Thermus aquaticus: one gene and its partner. The protein of the gene in region 1 interacts with the protein of each later gene in a pairwise test. Links are inferred from orthologs where the notes say so. Each region holds a gene or a part of one and is shown in the gene's direction. Other genes may lie near its edges.

Region 1 (7,229 bases):
CGCACCAGGGCCGAGGTGGCCTCCCGCACCGCCACCAGGCTTCCCGGGCTCCCGTTGGCCTCAATGGTCTGGATGGAGTCCACAAAGAGGGCCTCGGGGGGCTCCCGCTCCAGGAGGGCCAGAAGGGGCTCCAGGCGGGTCTCCCGCACCAGCAGAAGCTCCTCCCCCCCAAGCCGCCTCGCCCGGAGCTTGATCTGGGCGGGGGACTCCTCCCCCGCCACGTAGTAGACCCGCCTGGGCATGCGCCGGGCCATCTCCAGAAGCAGGGTGCTCTTGCCCACCCCCGGCTCCCCGCCCAGAAGAACCACCTCCCCGGGCACAAACCCCCCGCCCAGGACCCGGTCCACTTCGGAGAGCCCCGAGGAGAAGCGCCTCTCCTCCGCCTCGTCTACCTGGGAAAGGGGCAGGAGTTCGGGGATCCTCGGGCTGGGGCTCGCCCTGGGCGGCTCCTGGACCGATTCCTTGAAGCTTCCCCAGGCCCCACACCCAGGGCAGCGCCCCAGAGGCTTGGGGGTGCGGTAGCCGCACTCCACGCAGACGTAGCTGGCCTTGGCCATGAAGCCCTAGACCAGGAACTCCTCCACCTCGTGGAAGGCCAGGCCCCCGTCCTCCACGGTCACGTAAAGGCGGCCCGTGGGCTTCTTCAGGAGGGCCAGGGAGAGGGGGTCTTCTATGCGCTCCCGGATGACCCCACGGATGGCCCGGGCGCTCCCCGTCTTGGGGGCCTGGTCCACCACGAAGCGGGCCACCTCGGGGGCGAAGGTGACCTCTACGTCCCGGGCCTTGAGCTCCTTCTGGATCTCCTCCAGCATGAGCTCGGCCACCCGCACCAGCTCCTCCTCGGTGAGGGGACGGAAGCGGATGACCTCGTCCAGGCGGTCCAGGAACTCGGGGGTGAAGAGGGCCTTCAAGGGGGACTCGGTGTCCACCTCCCTGGAGGTGAAACCGATGGCCGGGCCCACGTTGTAGCCGGTGTTGGAGGTCATGATGAGGATGACCCGGCGGAAGTCCACGGTCCGCCCCATGCCGTCGGTCAGGCGGCCCTCGTCCAGGACCTGGAGGAAGGTGTTGTAGATGTCGGGGTGGGCCTTCTCAATCTCGTCCAGGAGGACCACGCTGAAGGGCTGGCGGCGGACGGCCTCGGTGAGGCGGCCCCCCTGCTCGTAGCCCACGTAGCCGGGAGGGGCCCCGATCAGCTTGGAGATGGAGTGGGGCTCCTGGAACTCGGACATGTCAAAGCGGATGAGGGCCCGCTCCGAGCCGAAGAGGACCTCGGCCAAGGCCTTGGCCAGCTGGGTCTTGCCCACGCCGCTTTGGCCCACGAAGAGGAAGCTGGCCGCCACCCTGGTCCTCCCCCCAAGGCCCACCCGGGCCCGGCGAAGGGCGTTGGCCAGGGCCTTGATGGCCTCCTCCTGGCCCACCACCCGCTTTCTGAGCTCCTCCTCCAGGTGCATGAGCTTCTCGTCGTCCTTGTCGTCCACGTAGACCCCGCCCCAGGAGTCCACCACGGCCTCAATGTCCTCCCGGGTGACCACCGGGGTGCCGTCCTCCTCCTCGGCCACGGGGAGGCCCAGGGAGGCGTTGAGGCGGACCCGGCTGGCGGCCTCGTCAATGAGGTCAATGGCTTTGTCGGGGAAGTTGCGCCCCGGGAGGGAACGGATGCCGATCTTGACGGAAAGCTCCAGGATCTCGTCGGGGATGATGACCCCGTGGTGGGCCTCGTAGCGGGGCCGGAGGCCTTTTAGGATCTCCAGGGTCTCCTCTGGGGAGGGCTCCAGGACGATGACGGGCTGGAAGCGCCGTTCCAGGGCGGCGTCTTTCTCTATGTAGCGGTGGTACTCCCCGGTGGTGGTGGCCCCGATGACCTGGATCTCGCCCCGGGCCAGGGCGGGCTTGAGGATGTTGGCGGCGTCCAGGGTGCCCTCGGCCCCCCCGGCGCCGATCAGGGTGTGGAGCTCGTCAATGAAGGCGATGACCTTGGCGTTTTTGAGCTCCTCAATGATCTGGCGCAGGCGCTCCTCAAACTCGCCCCGGTACTTGGTGCCCGCCACCACCCCGGCCAGGTCAATGGCCACCACCCGGGCCCCCTTGAGGATGGGGGGGACCCGGCCCTCCACGATGGCCTGGGCCAGCCCTTCCACGATGGCGGTCTTGCCCACCCCGGGGTCCCCGATGAGCACCGGGTTGTTCTTGGTGCGGCGGGCCAGGATCTGGATCACCCGGTTGATCTCCTCCTGGCGGCCGATCACCGGGTCCAGCTTCCCTTCCCGGGCCTCCTTGGTGAGGTCGCGGCCGTACTCGTCCAGGAAAGGCGTGTTCACGGGCTTTTCCCGCTCGCGGTTATCCGCCATGGCCAGGATGCGCCAGCGGATGGCGTCCACGTCCTTGGCGAAGTGGGAGAGGATGCGGTAGGCGATCCCGTCCCCTTCGCGGATGATGCCCAGGAGGATGTGCTCGGTGCCGATCACCTGGGCCCCCATGTTGCGGGCCTCGGCGCTGGCCAACTCCATGACCCGCCTCGCCCTGGGCGTGATGGCGGGGGGTTCCCCGGTGCGGCTCCCCTCGCCGCGGCCCACCAGCTCCTCCACCATGCGGCGCATGGCCTCGAGGCTCGCCCCGTACTCCTGGAGGATGCGGGCCGCCGTGCCCCCCTCGCGCATCAGGCCCAGGAGGAGGTGCTCCGGGCCGATCATGGAGTGGCCTAAGCGGCTCCCCTCCTCCCTCGCGTAGTGGAAGACCAGCCTGGCGCGATCGTCGTACCTGTTCATGCTCCCCTCTACCCACATTCTAGCGTAAGGCCGGCCTGGGGAAGCGTTTGCACCTTCGCTCACCTTGGCCTTAAGATGCCAGCTATCGGGCCCTTGGGCCCTTTGGGAGGAGATGGCATGCCGGCCAGCACCCTGGACGAACTGGTGGCCCTTTGCAAAAGGCGGGGCTTCATCTTTCAAAGCGCGGAGATTTACGGCGGCCTGCAGGGCGTCTACGACTACGGGCCTTTGGGGGTGGAGCTCAAGAACAACCTGAAGCAGGCCTGGTGGCGCAGAAACGTCTACGAGCGGGACGACATGGAGGGGCTGGACGCCAGCGTCCTCACCCACCGCCTGGTCCTCCACTACTCCGGGCACGAGGCCACCTTCGCCGACCCCATGGTGGACAACCGCATCACCAAGAAGCGCTACCGCCTGGATCACCTCCTCAAAGAGCAGCCCGAGGAGGTCTTAAGACGCCTCTTTCGGGCCATGGAGGTGGAGGAGGGGAACCTCCACGCCCTGGTCCAGGCCATGATGACCTTCCCCGAGCGGGCCGGGGGGGCCATGACGGCGGCCATGGTGGTGGACCCGGCCACCGGGGAGCCAGGGGACTGGACCCCGCCCCGGTACTTCAACATGATGTTCAAGACCTACGTGGGGCCGGTGGAGGACGAGGCGGGCCTGGCCTACCTGCGTCCCGAGACCGCCCAGGGGATCTTCATCAACTTCAAAAACGTCCTGGACACCACCAGCCGCAAGCTCCCCTTCGGCATCGCCCAGATCGGCAAGGCCTTCCGCAACGAGATCACCCCCAGGAACTTCATCTTCCGGGTGCGGGAGTTTGAGCAGATGGAGATTGAGTACTTCGTGCGCCCGGGGGAGGACGAGCGCTGGCACCGCTACTGGGTGGAGGAACGCCTCAAGTGGTGGCAGGAGATGGGCTTGAGCCGGGAGAACCTGGTGGCCTACCAGCAACCCCCCGAGGAGCTGGCCCACTACGCCAAGGCCACCGTGGACCTCCTCTACCGCTTCCCCCACGGCCTGGAGGAGCTGGAGGGCATCGCCAACCGCACCGACTTTGACCTGGGGAGCCACACCAAGGACCAGGAGGAGCTTGGCATCACCGCCAGGGTCCTCAAGAACGAGCACGCCACCCAGCGCCTGGCCTACCGGGATCCCGAGACGGGCAGGTGGTTCGTGCCCTACGTCATTGAGCCCTCCGCCGGGGTGGACCGGGGGGTCTTGGCCCTCCTCGCCGAGGCCTTCACCCGGGAGGAGCTTCCCAGTGGGGAAGAGCGCATCGTCCTGAAGCTCAAGCCCCAGCTCGCCCCCATCAAGGTGGCGGTGATCCCCCTGGTGAAGAACCGCCCCGAGATCACCGAGTACGCCAAAAGGCTTAAGGCCAGGCTGCAGGCCCTGGGCCTCGGGCGGGTGCTCTACGAGGACACGGGCAACATTGGCAAGGCCTACCGCCGCCATGACGAGGTGGGCACCCCCTTTGCCGTCACCGTGGACTACGACACCCTGGGCCAGGGCAAGGACGGCACCAGCAAGCTCAAGGACACGGTCACGGTGCGGGACCGGGACACCATGGAGCAGATCCGCCTCCACGTGGACGAGCTGGAGGGGTTTTTGAAGGAGAAGCTTCGGTGGTAGACTAGGGGTAGCTTTGCGGGAGCGCCTTGGGCAAAAACAAGCACCTTCGCAAGCGCTTGGCGGGTCTAGAGCACCAGATTCTCCGGCATCATCAGAAGATCCAGGCGGAGCTGGAGAAGGCCAGTCCGGACTGGGGGCTGATCGGGAAGTGGGAAAAGGAGATTCGGGCATGGGAAGGGGAGCGAAGGCGGATCCTGCGCAGGTTGAGGGGCTGGTAGGCCTGCCCGAGCCCATCTGGCAGGAGCTCTTTGAGGAGGTGGACCACCTTAAGATGGTGTACCAAAAGCTGAAGGAGGCCTCTCCGGAGGAGCGAAGCGCCTTAGAGGAGGAGGCCCTTCGCAGCCTCACCCACCTTTGGGCCCACACCCGGGTCATGTGGGAGGAGCTTGCGCTTTCGGACGTGGAGGAGGAGGCATGAGGGTGGCGGTGGTGGGGGCCACGGGGGCCGTGGGGCGGGAGATCCTCAAGGTCCTCGAGGCCCGGGACTTCCCCCTCTCCGAGCTCCGGCTCTACGCCTCCCCCCGCTCCGCTGGGGCGCGCCTCCCCTTCCGTGGGGAGGAGATCCCCGTGGAGCCCCTTCCCGAGGGGCCTCTGCCCGTGGACCTGGTCCTGGCCAGCGCCGGGGGGGCCCTCTCCAAAGCCCTGGCCCCCGTCTGGGTCCAGGGCGGGGCCCTGGTCATAGACAACTCCAGCGCCTTCCGCTACGAGCCCTGGGTGCCTTTGGTGGTCCCCGAGGTCAATCGGGAAAAGATCTTCACCCACCAGGGCATCATCGCCAACCCCAACTGCACCACGGCCATCCTGGCCATGGCCCTCTGGCCCCTCCACCGGGCCTTCCGGGCCAGGCGGGTGGTCGTGGCCACCTACCAGGCGGCCTCGGGGGCGGGGGCCAAGGGCATGGAGGAGCTCCTCAGCGAAACCCACCGCTTCCTGCACGGGGAGACCCCCAGGGCCGAGGTCTTCGCCCACCCCCTGCCCTTCAACGTCATCCCCCACATTGACGCCTTCCAGGAAAACGGCTACACCCGCGAGGAGATGAAGGTGGTGTGGGAGACCCACAAGATCTTTGGCGATGACTCCATAAAGATCAGCGCCACGGCGGTCCGGGTCCCCACCCTTCGCGCCCACGCCGAGGCGGCCAGCGTGGAGTTCGCTGAGCCCGTCACCCCCGAGGCCGCCCGGGAGGTTCTGAGGGGCGCCCCGGGCGTGGAGCTGGTGGACGAGCCCGAGAAGCGGCGCTACCCCATGCCCCTCACCGCGAGCGGCAAGTGGGACGTGGAGGTGGGCCGGATCCGGAAGAGCCTGGCCTTTGAGAACGGCCTGGACTTCTTCGTGGTGGGGGACCAGCTCCTGAAGGGGGCCGCCCTCAACGCCGTCCAGATCGCCGAGGAGTGGCTCAAGGGGCCCTGAGCCAGAGCCAGTACTCCAGGTTCCCCTCCTTGCCCGGGAGGGGGCTTTCCTTCTCCCCCAAGACCCTGAAGCCCAGGGCCTCCGCCCGTTCCCTGACCCGCCTCAGGGCCTCCCGCCTTAAAGCCTCCTCCCGCACCACCCCTTGGTGGGCCCCGGGCCAGAGCTCGTACTGGGGCTTGACCAGGACCAGGGCCTCGCCCCCCTCCCTCAGAAGCTCCAGCGCCTTGGGGAGGACCTGGGTGGCGGAGATGAAGGCCAGGTCCATGAGGATAAGGTCCACGGGCTCCGGGAGGCTCACGGCGCGGGCGTCCACGCCCTCGAGGACCACCACCCTGGGGTCCTGGCGGAGGCTTGGGTGGAGCTGGCCCCTGCCCACGTCCACGGCGTAGACCCGGCTGGCCCCCCTTTCCAGAAGGACCTGGGTGAAGCCCCCGGTGCTGGCCCCCAGGTCGGCGGCCACCTTCCCCGCTACGGCTATGGGGAAGGCCTCGAGGGCCCCGAGGAGCTTGTAGGCCCCCCGGCCCACGTAGCGCTCCTCCTCTAGAAGCTCCACGGCGGCGCCTTCGGGCACGGGGTGGGCGGGCTTGGTGACCACCCTTCCCCCCACCCGCACCTTCCCCTCGGCGATGAGGCGCTTGGCCTTTTCCCGACTCTCCACCAGGCCCTTTTCCACCAGGTACCGGTCCAGGCGCACGAGGGTATTATGGACCGGTGGAGCCGGAGCTTTCCGGTACCTGGTACGTCCTGGAGGGGGAGCCCGGGGAGCACCTGGTGGTGGAGGCCCTGGGGCGGAGGCTTTCCGGGGTGTGGACCACGAGGGCCGGGGCCGAGCGCTTCCTGGCCTTCCACCCGGAGCTTGGGATGCGGGTGAGTCCCTTGGAGAGCCGGGCCCTCAAGGAGGCCTTCCTCAGGGCCCTGGGTATGCTGAAGGTGGAGGCGGTTCTGGTGGACTACCAGCCTGGGGCACACCAGGCCCGCCTGGCGCAGGTGGAAGACCTTTTGCGGGAGGTGCGGCGTGCGTAGGTTCTTGGTTCTGGCCCTTGTGCTGCTCGGTGTGGCCCTGGCCCAGCGGGCCGAGGTGAGCTTGGGTAGCCCCTTTGGCCTCCAGGGGGGCCTTCGCTTTCCCCTAGTGCCCCTTCTCTTAGACGGGCGGGTCTACAGTGGGGTGGGCCTCGAGGTCCTGGGGGGAGGGGTGGACCTCCTCTTCAAGGTCCCCCTCACCGACCTCTACCTGGGCTTGGGGGGCTTCTACGGCACGGGGAGGGCCCTCTCCCTGCCCCAGGACGGGGCGGGGCAGGGGGGCTTGCGGGGGGTCTTGGGCACCTGGCTCAACCTACCCCTGCCCCTCGTGGGGGCCTACTTGGAGCTTCACCCCATTTACTACCTGACCCCCAACCAGAGCTTCGGCCTGGG
Region 2 (5,198 bases), 820 kb from region 1 along the record:
AGGCGCTTCGCCGTGGAGAGGATAGAGGGGGAGGACTACCGCCACCGCGAAGCCAAGGGCCTCCCCCGGCCCTGGGGGGAGGAGGAGCTTCTTAGACGCTTCCACGAAGACCCCAGGCCCAAGACCCTGGACGCCTTCCCCGAGCTCCTGGCCCACCTCCGCGCCCTCCACCCCATCCGCTACCGCTACCTCTTCGTTGGCGTGGAGGTGGTCTACCTGCGGGGCCTGGAGCCCATCCCCGACCAGAACGACGCCCTCCGCTTCGTCCACTTCGTGGACCAGGTTTACAACCTGGGCCTGGAGCTCAAGGCCTCGGGGGCCCCCCTCGAGGCCCTCTTCCCCGAGACCTACCGCCACGGGGCCTTCGCCAAAAAGTACGGGCGGGCCCTTTCCCGCCTGGCGGAGCTTTTGGGGTAGCATGGGAGCATGGACCTGGCGGACAAGCTTTCGGAGCTGGCCCAGGCCCTCTCGCAGGCCAGCGCGGCGGTGGGGATCCTGGAGGCCATAGAGGAGGTTCTGGAGGAGTACGGGGACGGGGAGCTTTCCCTGGAGGAGGCCATGGAGGAGATCCAGGGCTTGGTGGAGGAGTTCCAGGCGGTCCGGGCCCTCTCGGAGATGTCCCCGGAGGAGATCATGGCCCTGGCCCAAGAGGAAGAGGAGGACGAAGGGGGGCTTCGCTCTTAGATGAAGGTGGTGGCCATCGTCCTGGACTCGGTGGGCCTGGGCTACCTGCCGGACGCCCCCCTTTTCGGCGACGAGGGGGCAGACACCCTGGACCACACCGTCCTCAAGACGGGCGTGGCCCTGCCCCACCTGGCCGACCTGGGCCTGGGGTGGGTGGCCGGGGTCCACACCCTGCCCAGGCCCAAGGAGCCCAAAGGGGCCTTTGGCCGCATGCGGGAGGTGAACCCGGGCAAGGACACCACCACCGGGCACTGGGAGTTCGTGGGCATCTACCTGGAAAAGCCCTTCCGCACCTACCCCGAGGGCTTTCCCGAGGAGCTCCTTCGGGCCTGGGCGGAGCGGATCGGGGTGGGGGGGTGGCTTCTCAACCGCCCCTACTCCGGCACCGAGGCCATCCGGGACTACGGGGAGGCCCACCTGAAGACGGGCTACCCCATCGTCTACACCTCGGCGGACTCGGTCTTCCAGGTGGCCGCCCACGTGGAGAGAGTCCCCCTGGAGGAGCTTTACCACTGGTGCCAGGTGGCCCGGGAGACGCTAAGGGGCGAGCACCAGGTGGCCCGGGTCATCGCCCGGCCCTTCGCCGGGGAGCCCGGGGCCTTTTACCGCCTGGAGCACCTCCGGCGGGACTTCGCCCTGGAGCCTCCCAGAAACGTTCTGGACGTCTTGAAGGAAGGGGGCCTCGAGGTGGTGGGCGTGGGCAAGATCCCCGACATTTACGCCGGGCGCGGCTTCACCCGGGCGGTCAAGACCAAGGACAACAAGGGCGGCCTGGAGAAGACCCTGGCCCTCATGGAAGAGGGCTTTTCCGGCCTCGTCTTCACCAACCTGGTGGATTTTGACGCCAAGTACGGCCACCGCCGAAACCCCGAGGGGTACGCCAGGGCCCTAGAGGAGGTGGACCGCTTCCTCCCCCGGCTCCTTTCCGCCCTGGGCCCGGAGGACCACCTCTTTCTGGTCTCCGACCACGGCAACGACCCCACCTTCTTGGGCACGGACCACACCCGGGAGTACGGGATGCTCCTCTGGGTGGGCCCGGGGGTCAGGGGGGACCTGGGCACCCGGGAGAGCTTCGCCGACCTGGGGGCCACCTGGGCCAGGCTTTTCGGGCTCGCCTGGGAGGGGCCGGGGAAGAGCTTGGTGTAGGCCATGGCCTTCACCTGGCGTGACCTTTTGGACATCCTTCTCGTCACCGCCCTCTTTTACTCCCTCTGGCGCCTCATCGTGGGCACCCGGGCCTTGAACCTGGTCCGGGGGCTTCTCGTCTACCTTCTGGTCTGGTTCCTGGCCAACCTCCTGGGGCTTGCCACCCTTTCCTGGATCCTGGGCAACGCCGCCACGCTGGGGGCCTTCGCCCTGATCGTGGTCTTCCAGCCGGAGCTCAGGGGGCTTCTGGAGCGCCTGGGCCGTCCCCAGGGGCCCAGGGCCACCTCCTTGGCCCTGGAGGAGCTCCTTCTGGGGGTGGCCCGCCTCGCCGAAAGGCGGTACGGGGCCCTGATCGCCCTGGAAAGGCGCACCCCTTTGGGGGAGTACGCTGCCACGGGGGAGGTCCTAGAGGCCAGGCTTTCCGCCCGCCTGCTGGTGACCCTCTTTTACCCCGGGACGCCCCTCCACGACGGAGGGGCCATCCTGCGGGAGGGGAGGCTTCTTGCGGCGGGGTGTCTCTTTCCCCTCTCCGAGGCCCAGGTGGGCCTCGGCACCCGGCACCGAGCCGCCTTGGGCCTCTCCGAGGTCTCCGACGCCCTGGTCCTGGTGGTGAGCGAGGAGACGGGGAGCGTCCGGCTGGCCGAGGGGGGGAGGCTCTCCCCGCCCCTCAGCCTCGAGGCCCTGCGGGCCCGGCTCAAGGAGGCGCTGCATGCGTGACTGGCCCGCCCTCCTCCTCTCCTTCCTGGCCGCCCTGGCCGTCTGGTACTCCCTCAAGGAGCGGGCCCCCGTGGTGGAAAGGGCCCTGAGCGCTCCCCTCCAGGTGGTGGGCCTGGAAGGGGACCGGGTGGCGGAGGGGGTGCCCAGGGAGGTCCTCCTGCGCCTCCGGGGCCCCGCCCCCCTGGTGGAGGGCACGCCCCCCGTCTCCGCCTACCTGGACCTCTCCGGGGCCGAGGGGGCCTTCAGCCGGGAGGTGCGCGTGGCCGCCCCCCGGGGGGTGGAGGTCCTGGAGGTGCGCCCGGCCAGAGTGGAGGGGCGGGGGGAGGCCCTTTTGAGCCGTCCCTTGCCGGTGGAGGTCCTGGCCCAGGGGGTGTGGGTGCGCACCGAGCCCGCCTTCGTGGAGGCCAGAGGCCCCAGGAGCCAGGTGGAGGCGGCGGTGGCGGCCGTTGGCCTGGACCAGGGGGAGGAGGTGGCCCTCACCGCCTTCGGGCCGGAAGGCCCCCTGCCCGCGGTGACCCTCTCCCCGCCCAAGGCGCGGGTGGTGGCCCGGGAGGAGCCCCTGTTCCGCAAGGTGCTCCCCCTGGTCCTAAAGGCCCCGGAGGGCCTCGAGGTGCTGGACTACGCCCCCAAGGAGGTGGAGGTGGTGGGGCCCAGGGAGGTTCTGGAGGGCCTTGAAGAGGTGGAGGCCAGGCCCCAGGAGGGCTTCCGGCCCGGGGAGGTGGCGGGCCCCTTTCTCCTCACCCTGCCTCCGGGGGTGAGGCCCCTGGGCCAGGTTTTGGGAAGGGCCCGGTTTGCGCTAAAATAGGCGGGATGATCTACCCCATCCGCCTCTACGGGGACCCGGTTCTGCGGAAGAAGGCCCGCCCCGTCCAGGACTTTTCCGGCCTCAAGAAGCTCGCCGAGGACATGCTGGAGACCATGTGGGAGGCCCGGGGGGTGGGGCTTGCCGCCCCGCAGATCGGCCTTTCCCAGAGGCTCTTCGTGGCCGTGGAGTACGCCGACGAGCCCGATGAGGAGGAGAGGCCCCTGAGGGACCTGGTGCGCCAGGTCTACGTGGTGGTCAACCCGGTCATCACCCACCGGGAGGGGCTGGTGGAGGGGCTCGAGGGGTGCCTCTCCCTGCCCGGCCTCTACTCCGAGGAGGTGCCCCGGGCCGAGCGCATCCGGGTGGAGTTCCAGGACGAGGAGGGGCGCAAGAGGACGCTGGAGCTGGAGGGATACATGGCCCGGGTGTTCCAGCACGAGATAGACCACCTGGAGGGCGTACTCTTCTTTGAGCGCCTGCCCAAGCCCAAGCGGGAGGCCTTCTTGGAGGAGCACCGGGCCGAGCTCGCCCGCTTCCAAAAGGAGGCCCGGGCCTTCTTGAAGGAGCTTTCCCAATGAGGGTGGCCTTCTTCGGCACCCCCTCCTGGGCGGTGCCTGTCCTGGACGCGTTAAACCGCCACCACCAGGTGGTCTTGGTGGTGACCCAGCCCGATAAGCCCAAAGGTAGGGGCCTGAAGCCCGCCCCGAGCCCCGTGGCCCAGTACGCCCTGGAGCACGGCCTCCCCCTCCTCAAGCCCGAGCGCCTCAAGGGGAACGAGGAGTTCCTGGAGACTTTCCGGGCCGCAAGTCCAGAGGTGGCCGTCACCGCCGCCTACGGCAAGATCCTGCCCAAGGAGGTCCTCGAGGTTCCCCCCTACGGCTTCCTCAACCTCCACCCCTCCCTTTTGCCCAAGTACCGGGGCCCAGCCCCCGTGCCCTGGGCCCTCATCCGGGGGGAGAAGGAGACCGGGGTGGCCATCATGAAGACCGAGGAGGGGCTGGACACCGGCCCCCTCTACGCCCTCTGGCGCACGGAGATCCTGCCGGAGGAGGACGCGGTGGCCCTCGCCGAGCGCCTAAGGGATAAGGGCATAGAGCTTCTCCTAAAGGTTTTGCAGGACCTTCCCCACCTCACGCCCACGCCCCAGGAGGGCGAGGCCAGCTACGCCCCCCTCCTCACCAAGGAGGAGGGGAGGATTCGCTTTGGGGAAAGCGCCGAGGCCATCTATAACCGCCACCGGGGGGTCCAGCCTTGGCCCGGGAGTTACTTCTTCCACGAGGGCAGGCGGGTCAAAGTTCTAAAGATGCGCCCTGAACCGGGTCAAGGAGAGCCCGGCGTGGTCCAGGCGGTGGACCGGGAGGGGGTCCTGGTGGGGACGGGCGAAGGGCTCATCCGGCTTTTAGAGGTCCAGCCCGAGGGCCGGCGTCCCATGCCCGCCGCCGACTGGGCCCGGGGCTACGGGGTTTTGCCGGGGACCCGCCTAGAGTAGCCCCCGCGGCGCAGTCAAGGCCGCAGGGGGTTTTGCCGGGGCCCCTCTTCTGGCGCTAAGTGGTTGCCCGTTGCTATACAAAACCTTCCCCTAGACTCCCCTGCGCCCTTTCTTTTGGGGCCCCACCGCGGCGAAAGCCGCGGTGGGGTACTTTAGAACTCCTCGTCCCACTCCACGATGGTCTCGCTGGTGAGGGTGGTGGCGGGCTTGCTCTCTATCCCGCTGGCCGTCACCTCCGCCCCCCGCTCCTTCAGGAGGCCGAACTGGGCGGCGATACCCCGTAGGCCCGCCCCCGCCAGGGCCACCACCAGGAACACCGTGAAACCCCAGGTCAGGTACGGGAGGAGGCCCTGGCCG

Evidence for each region. Proteins that work in one complex are often made in the same cells at the same time.
Region 2: the proteins of BVI061214_RS07890 (region 1) and def interact in binary tests that used the Escherichia coli proteins (3 or more experiments, as listed by UniProt). The link is inferred for Thermus aquaticus from one-to-one orthologs.

What each region holds. Positions count from the first base shown.
Region 1 is NZ_LHCI01000106.1:1,266,779-1,274,007, forward strand. Bases 3,954-6,818 are described here. They hold BVI061214_RS07890 (aspartate-semialdehyde dehydrogenase), read left to right. Parts: upstream 3,954-4,820; coding sequence 4,821-5,816; downstream 5,817-6,818. Other genes in these bases: BVI061214_RS07880 (glycine--tRNA ligase), read left to right, coding at 3,954-4,406; BVI061214_RS07885 (hypothetical protein), read left to right, coding at 4,576-4,824; BVI061214_RS07895 (TlyA family RNA methyltransferase), read right to left, coding at 5,803-6,510; BVI061214_RS07900 (DUF3234 domain-containing protein), read left to right, coding at 6,528-6,818. Outside these bases: DNA repair protein RadA, read right to left, coding at 1-557; BVI061214_RS07875 (ATP-dependent Clp protease ATP-binding subunit), read right to left, coding at 564-2,768; more of BVI061214_RS07880, read left to right, coding at 2,886-3,953; more of BVI061214_RS07900, read left to right, coding at 6,819-6,839; BVI061214_RS07905 (hypothetical protein), read left to right, coding at 6,832-7,229.
Region 2 is NZ_LHCI01000106.1:454,491-459,688, reverse strand. What follows is about bases 2,208-5,143. They hold def (peptide deformylase), read left to right. Parts: upstream 2,208-3,357; coding sequence 3,358-3,930; downstream 3,931-5,143. Other genes in these bases: BVI061214_RS03395 (hypothetical protein), read right to left, coding at 4,994-5,143; fmt (methionyl-tRNA formyltransferase), read left to right, coding at 3,927-4,841; BVI061214_RS13720 (CdaR family protein), read left to right, coding at 2,540-3,352; cdaA (diadenylate cyclase CdaA), read left to right, coding at 2,208-2,547. In the rest of the region: zapE (AFG1/ZapE family ATPase), read left to right, coding at 1-417; BVI061214_RS03425 (hypothetical protein), read left to right, coding at 427-684; BVI061214_RS03420 (phosphopentomutase), read left to right, coding at 685-1,830; more of cdaA, read left to right, coding at 1,834-2,207; more of BVI061214_RS03395, read right to left, coding at 5,144-5,198. UniProt on the Escherichia coli protein: Removes the formyl group from the N-terminal Met of newly synthesized proteins. Requires at least a dipeptide for an efficient rate of reaction. N-terminal L-methionine is a prerequisite for activity but the enzyme has broad specificity at other positions.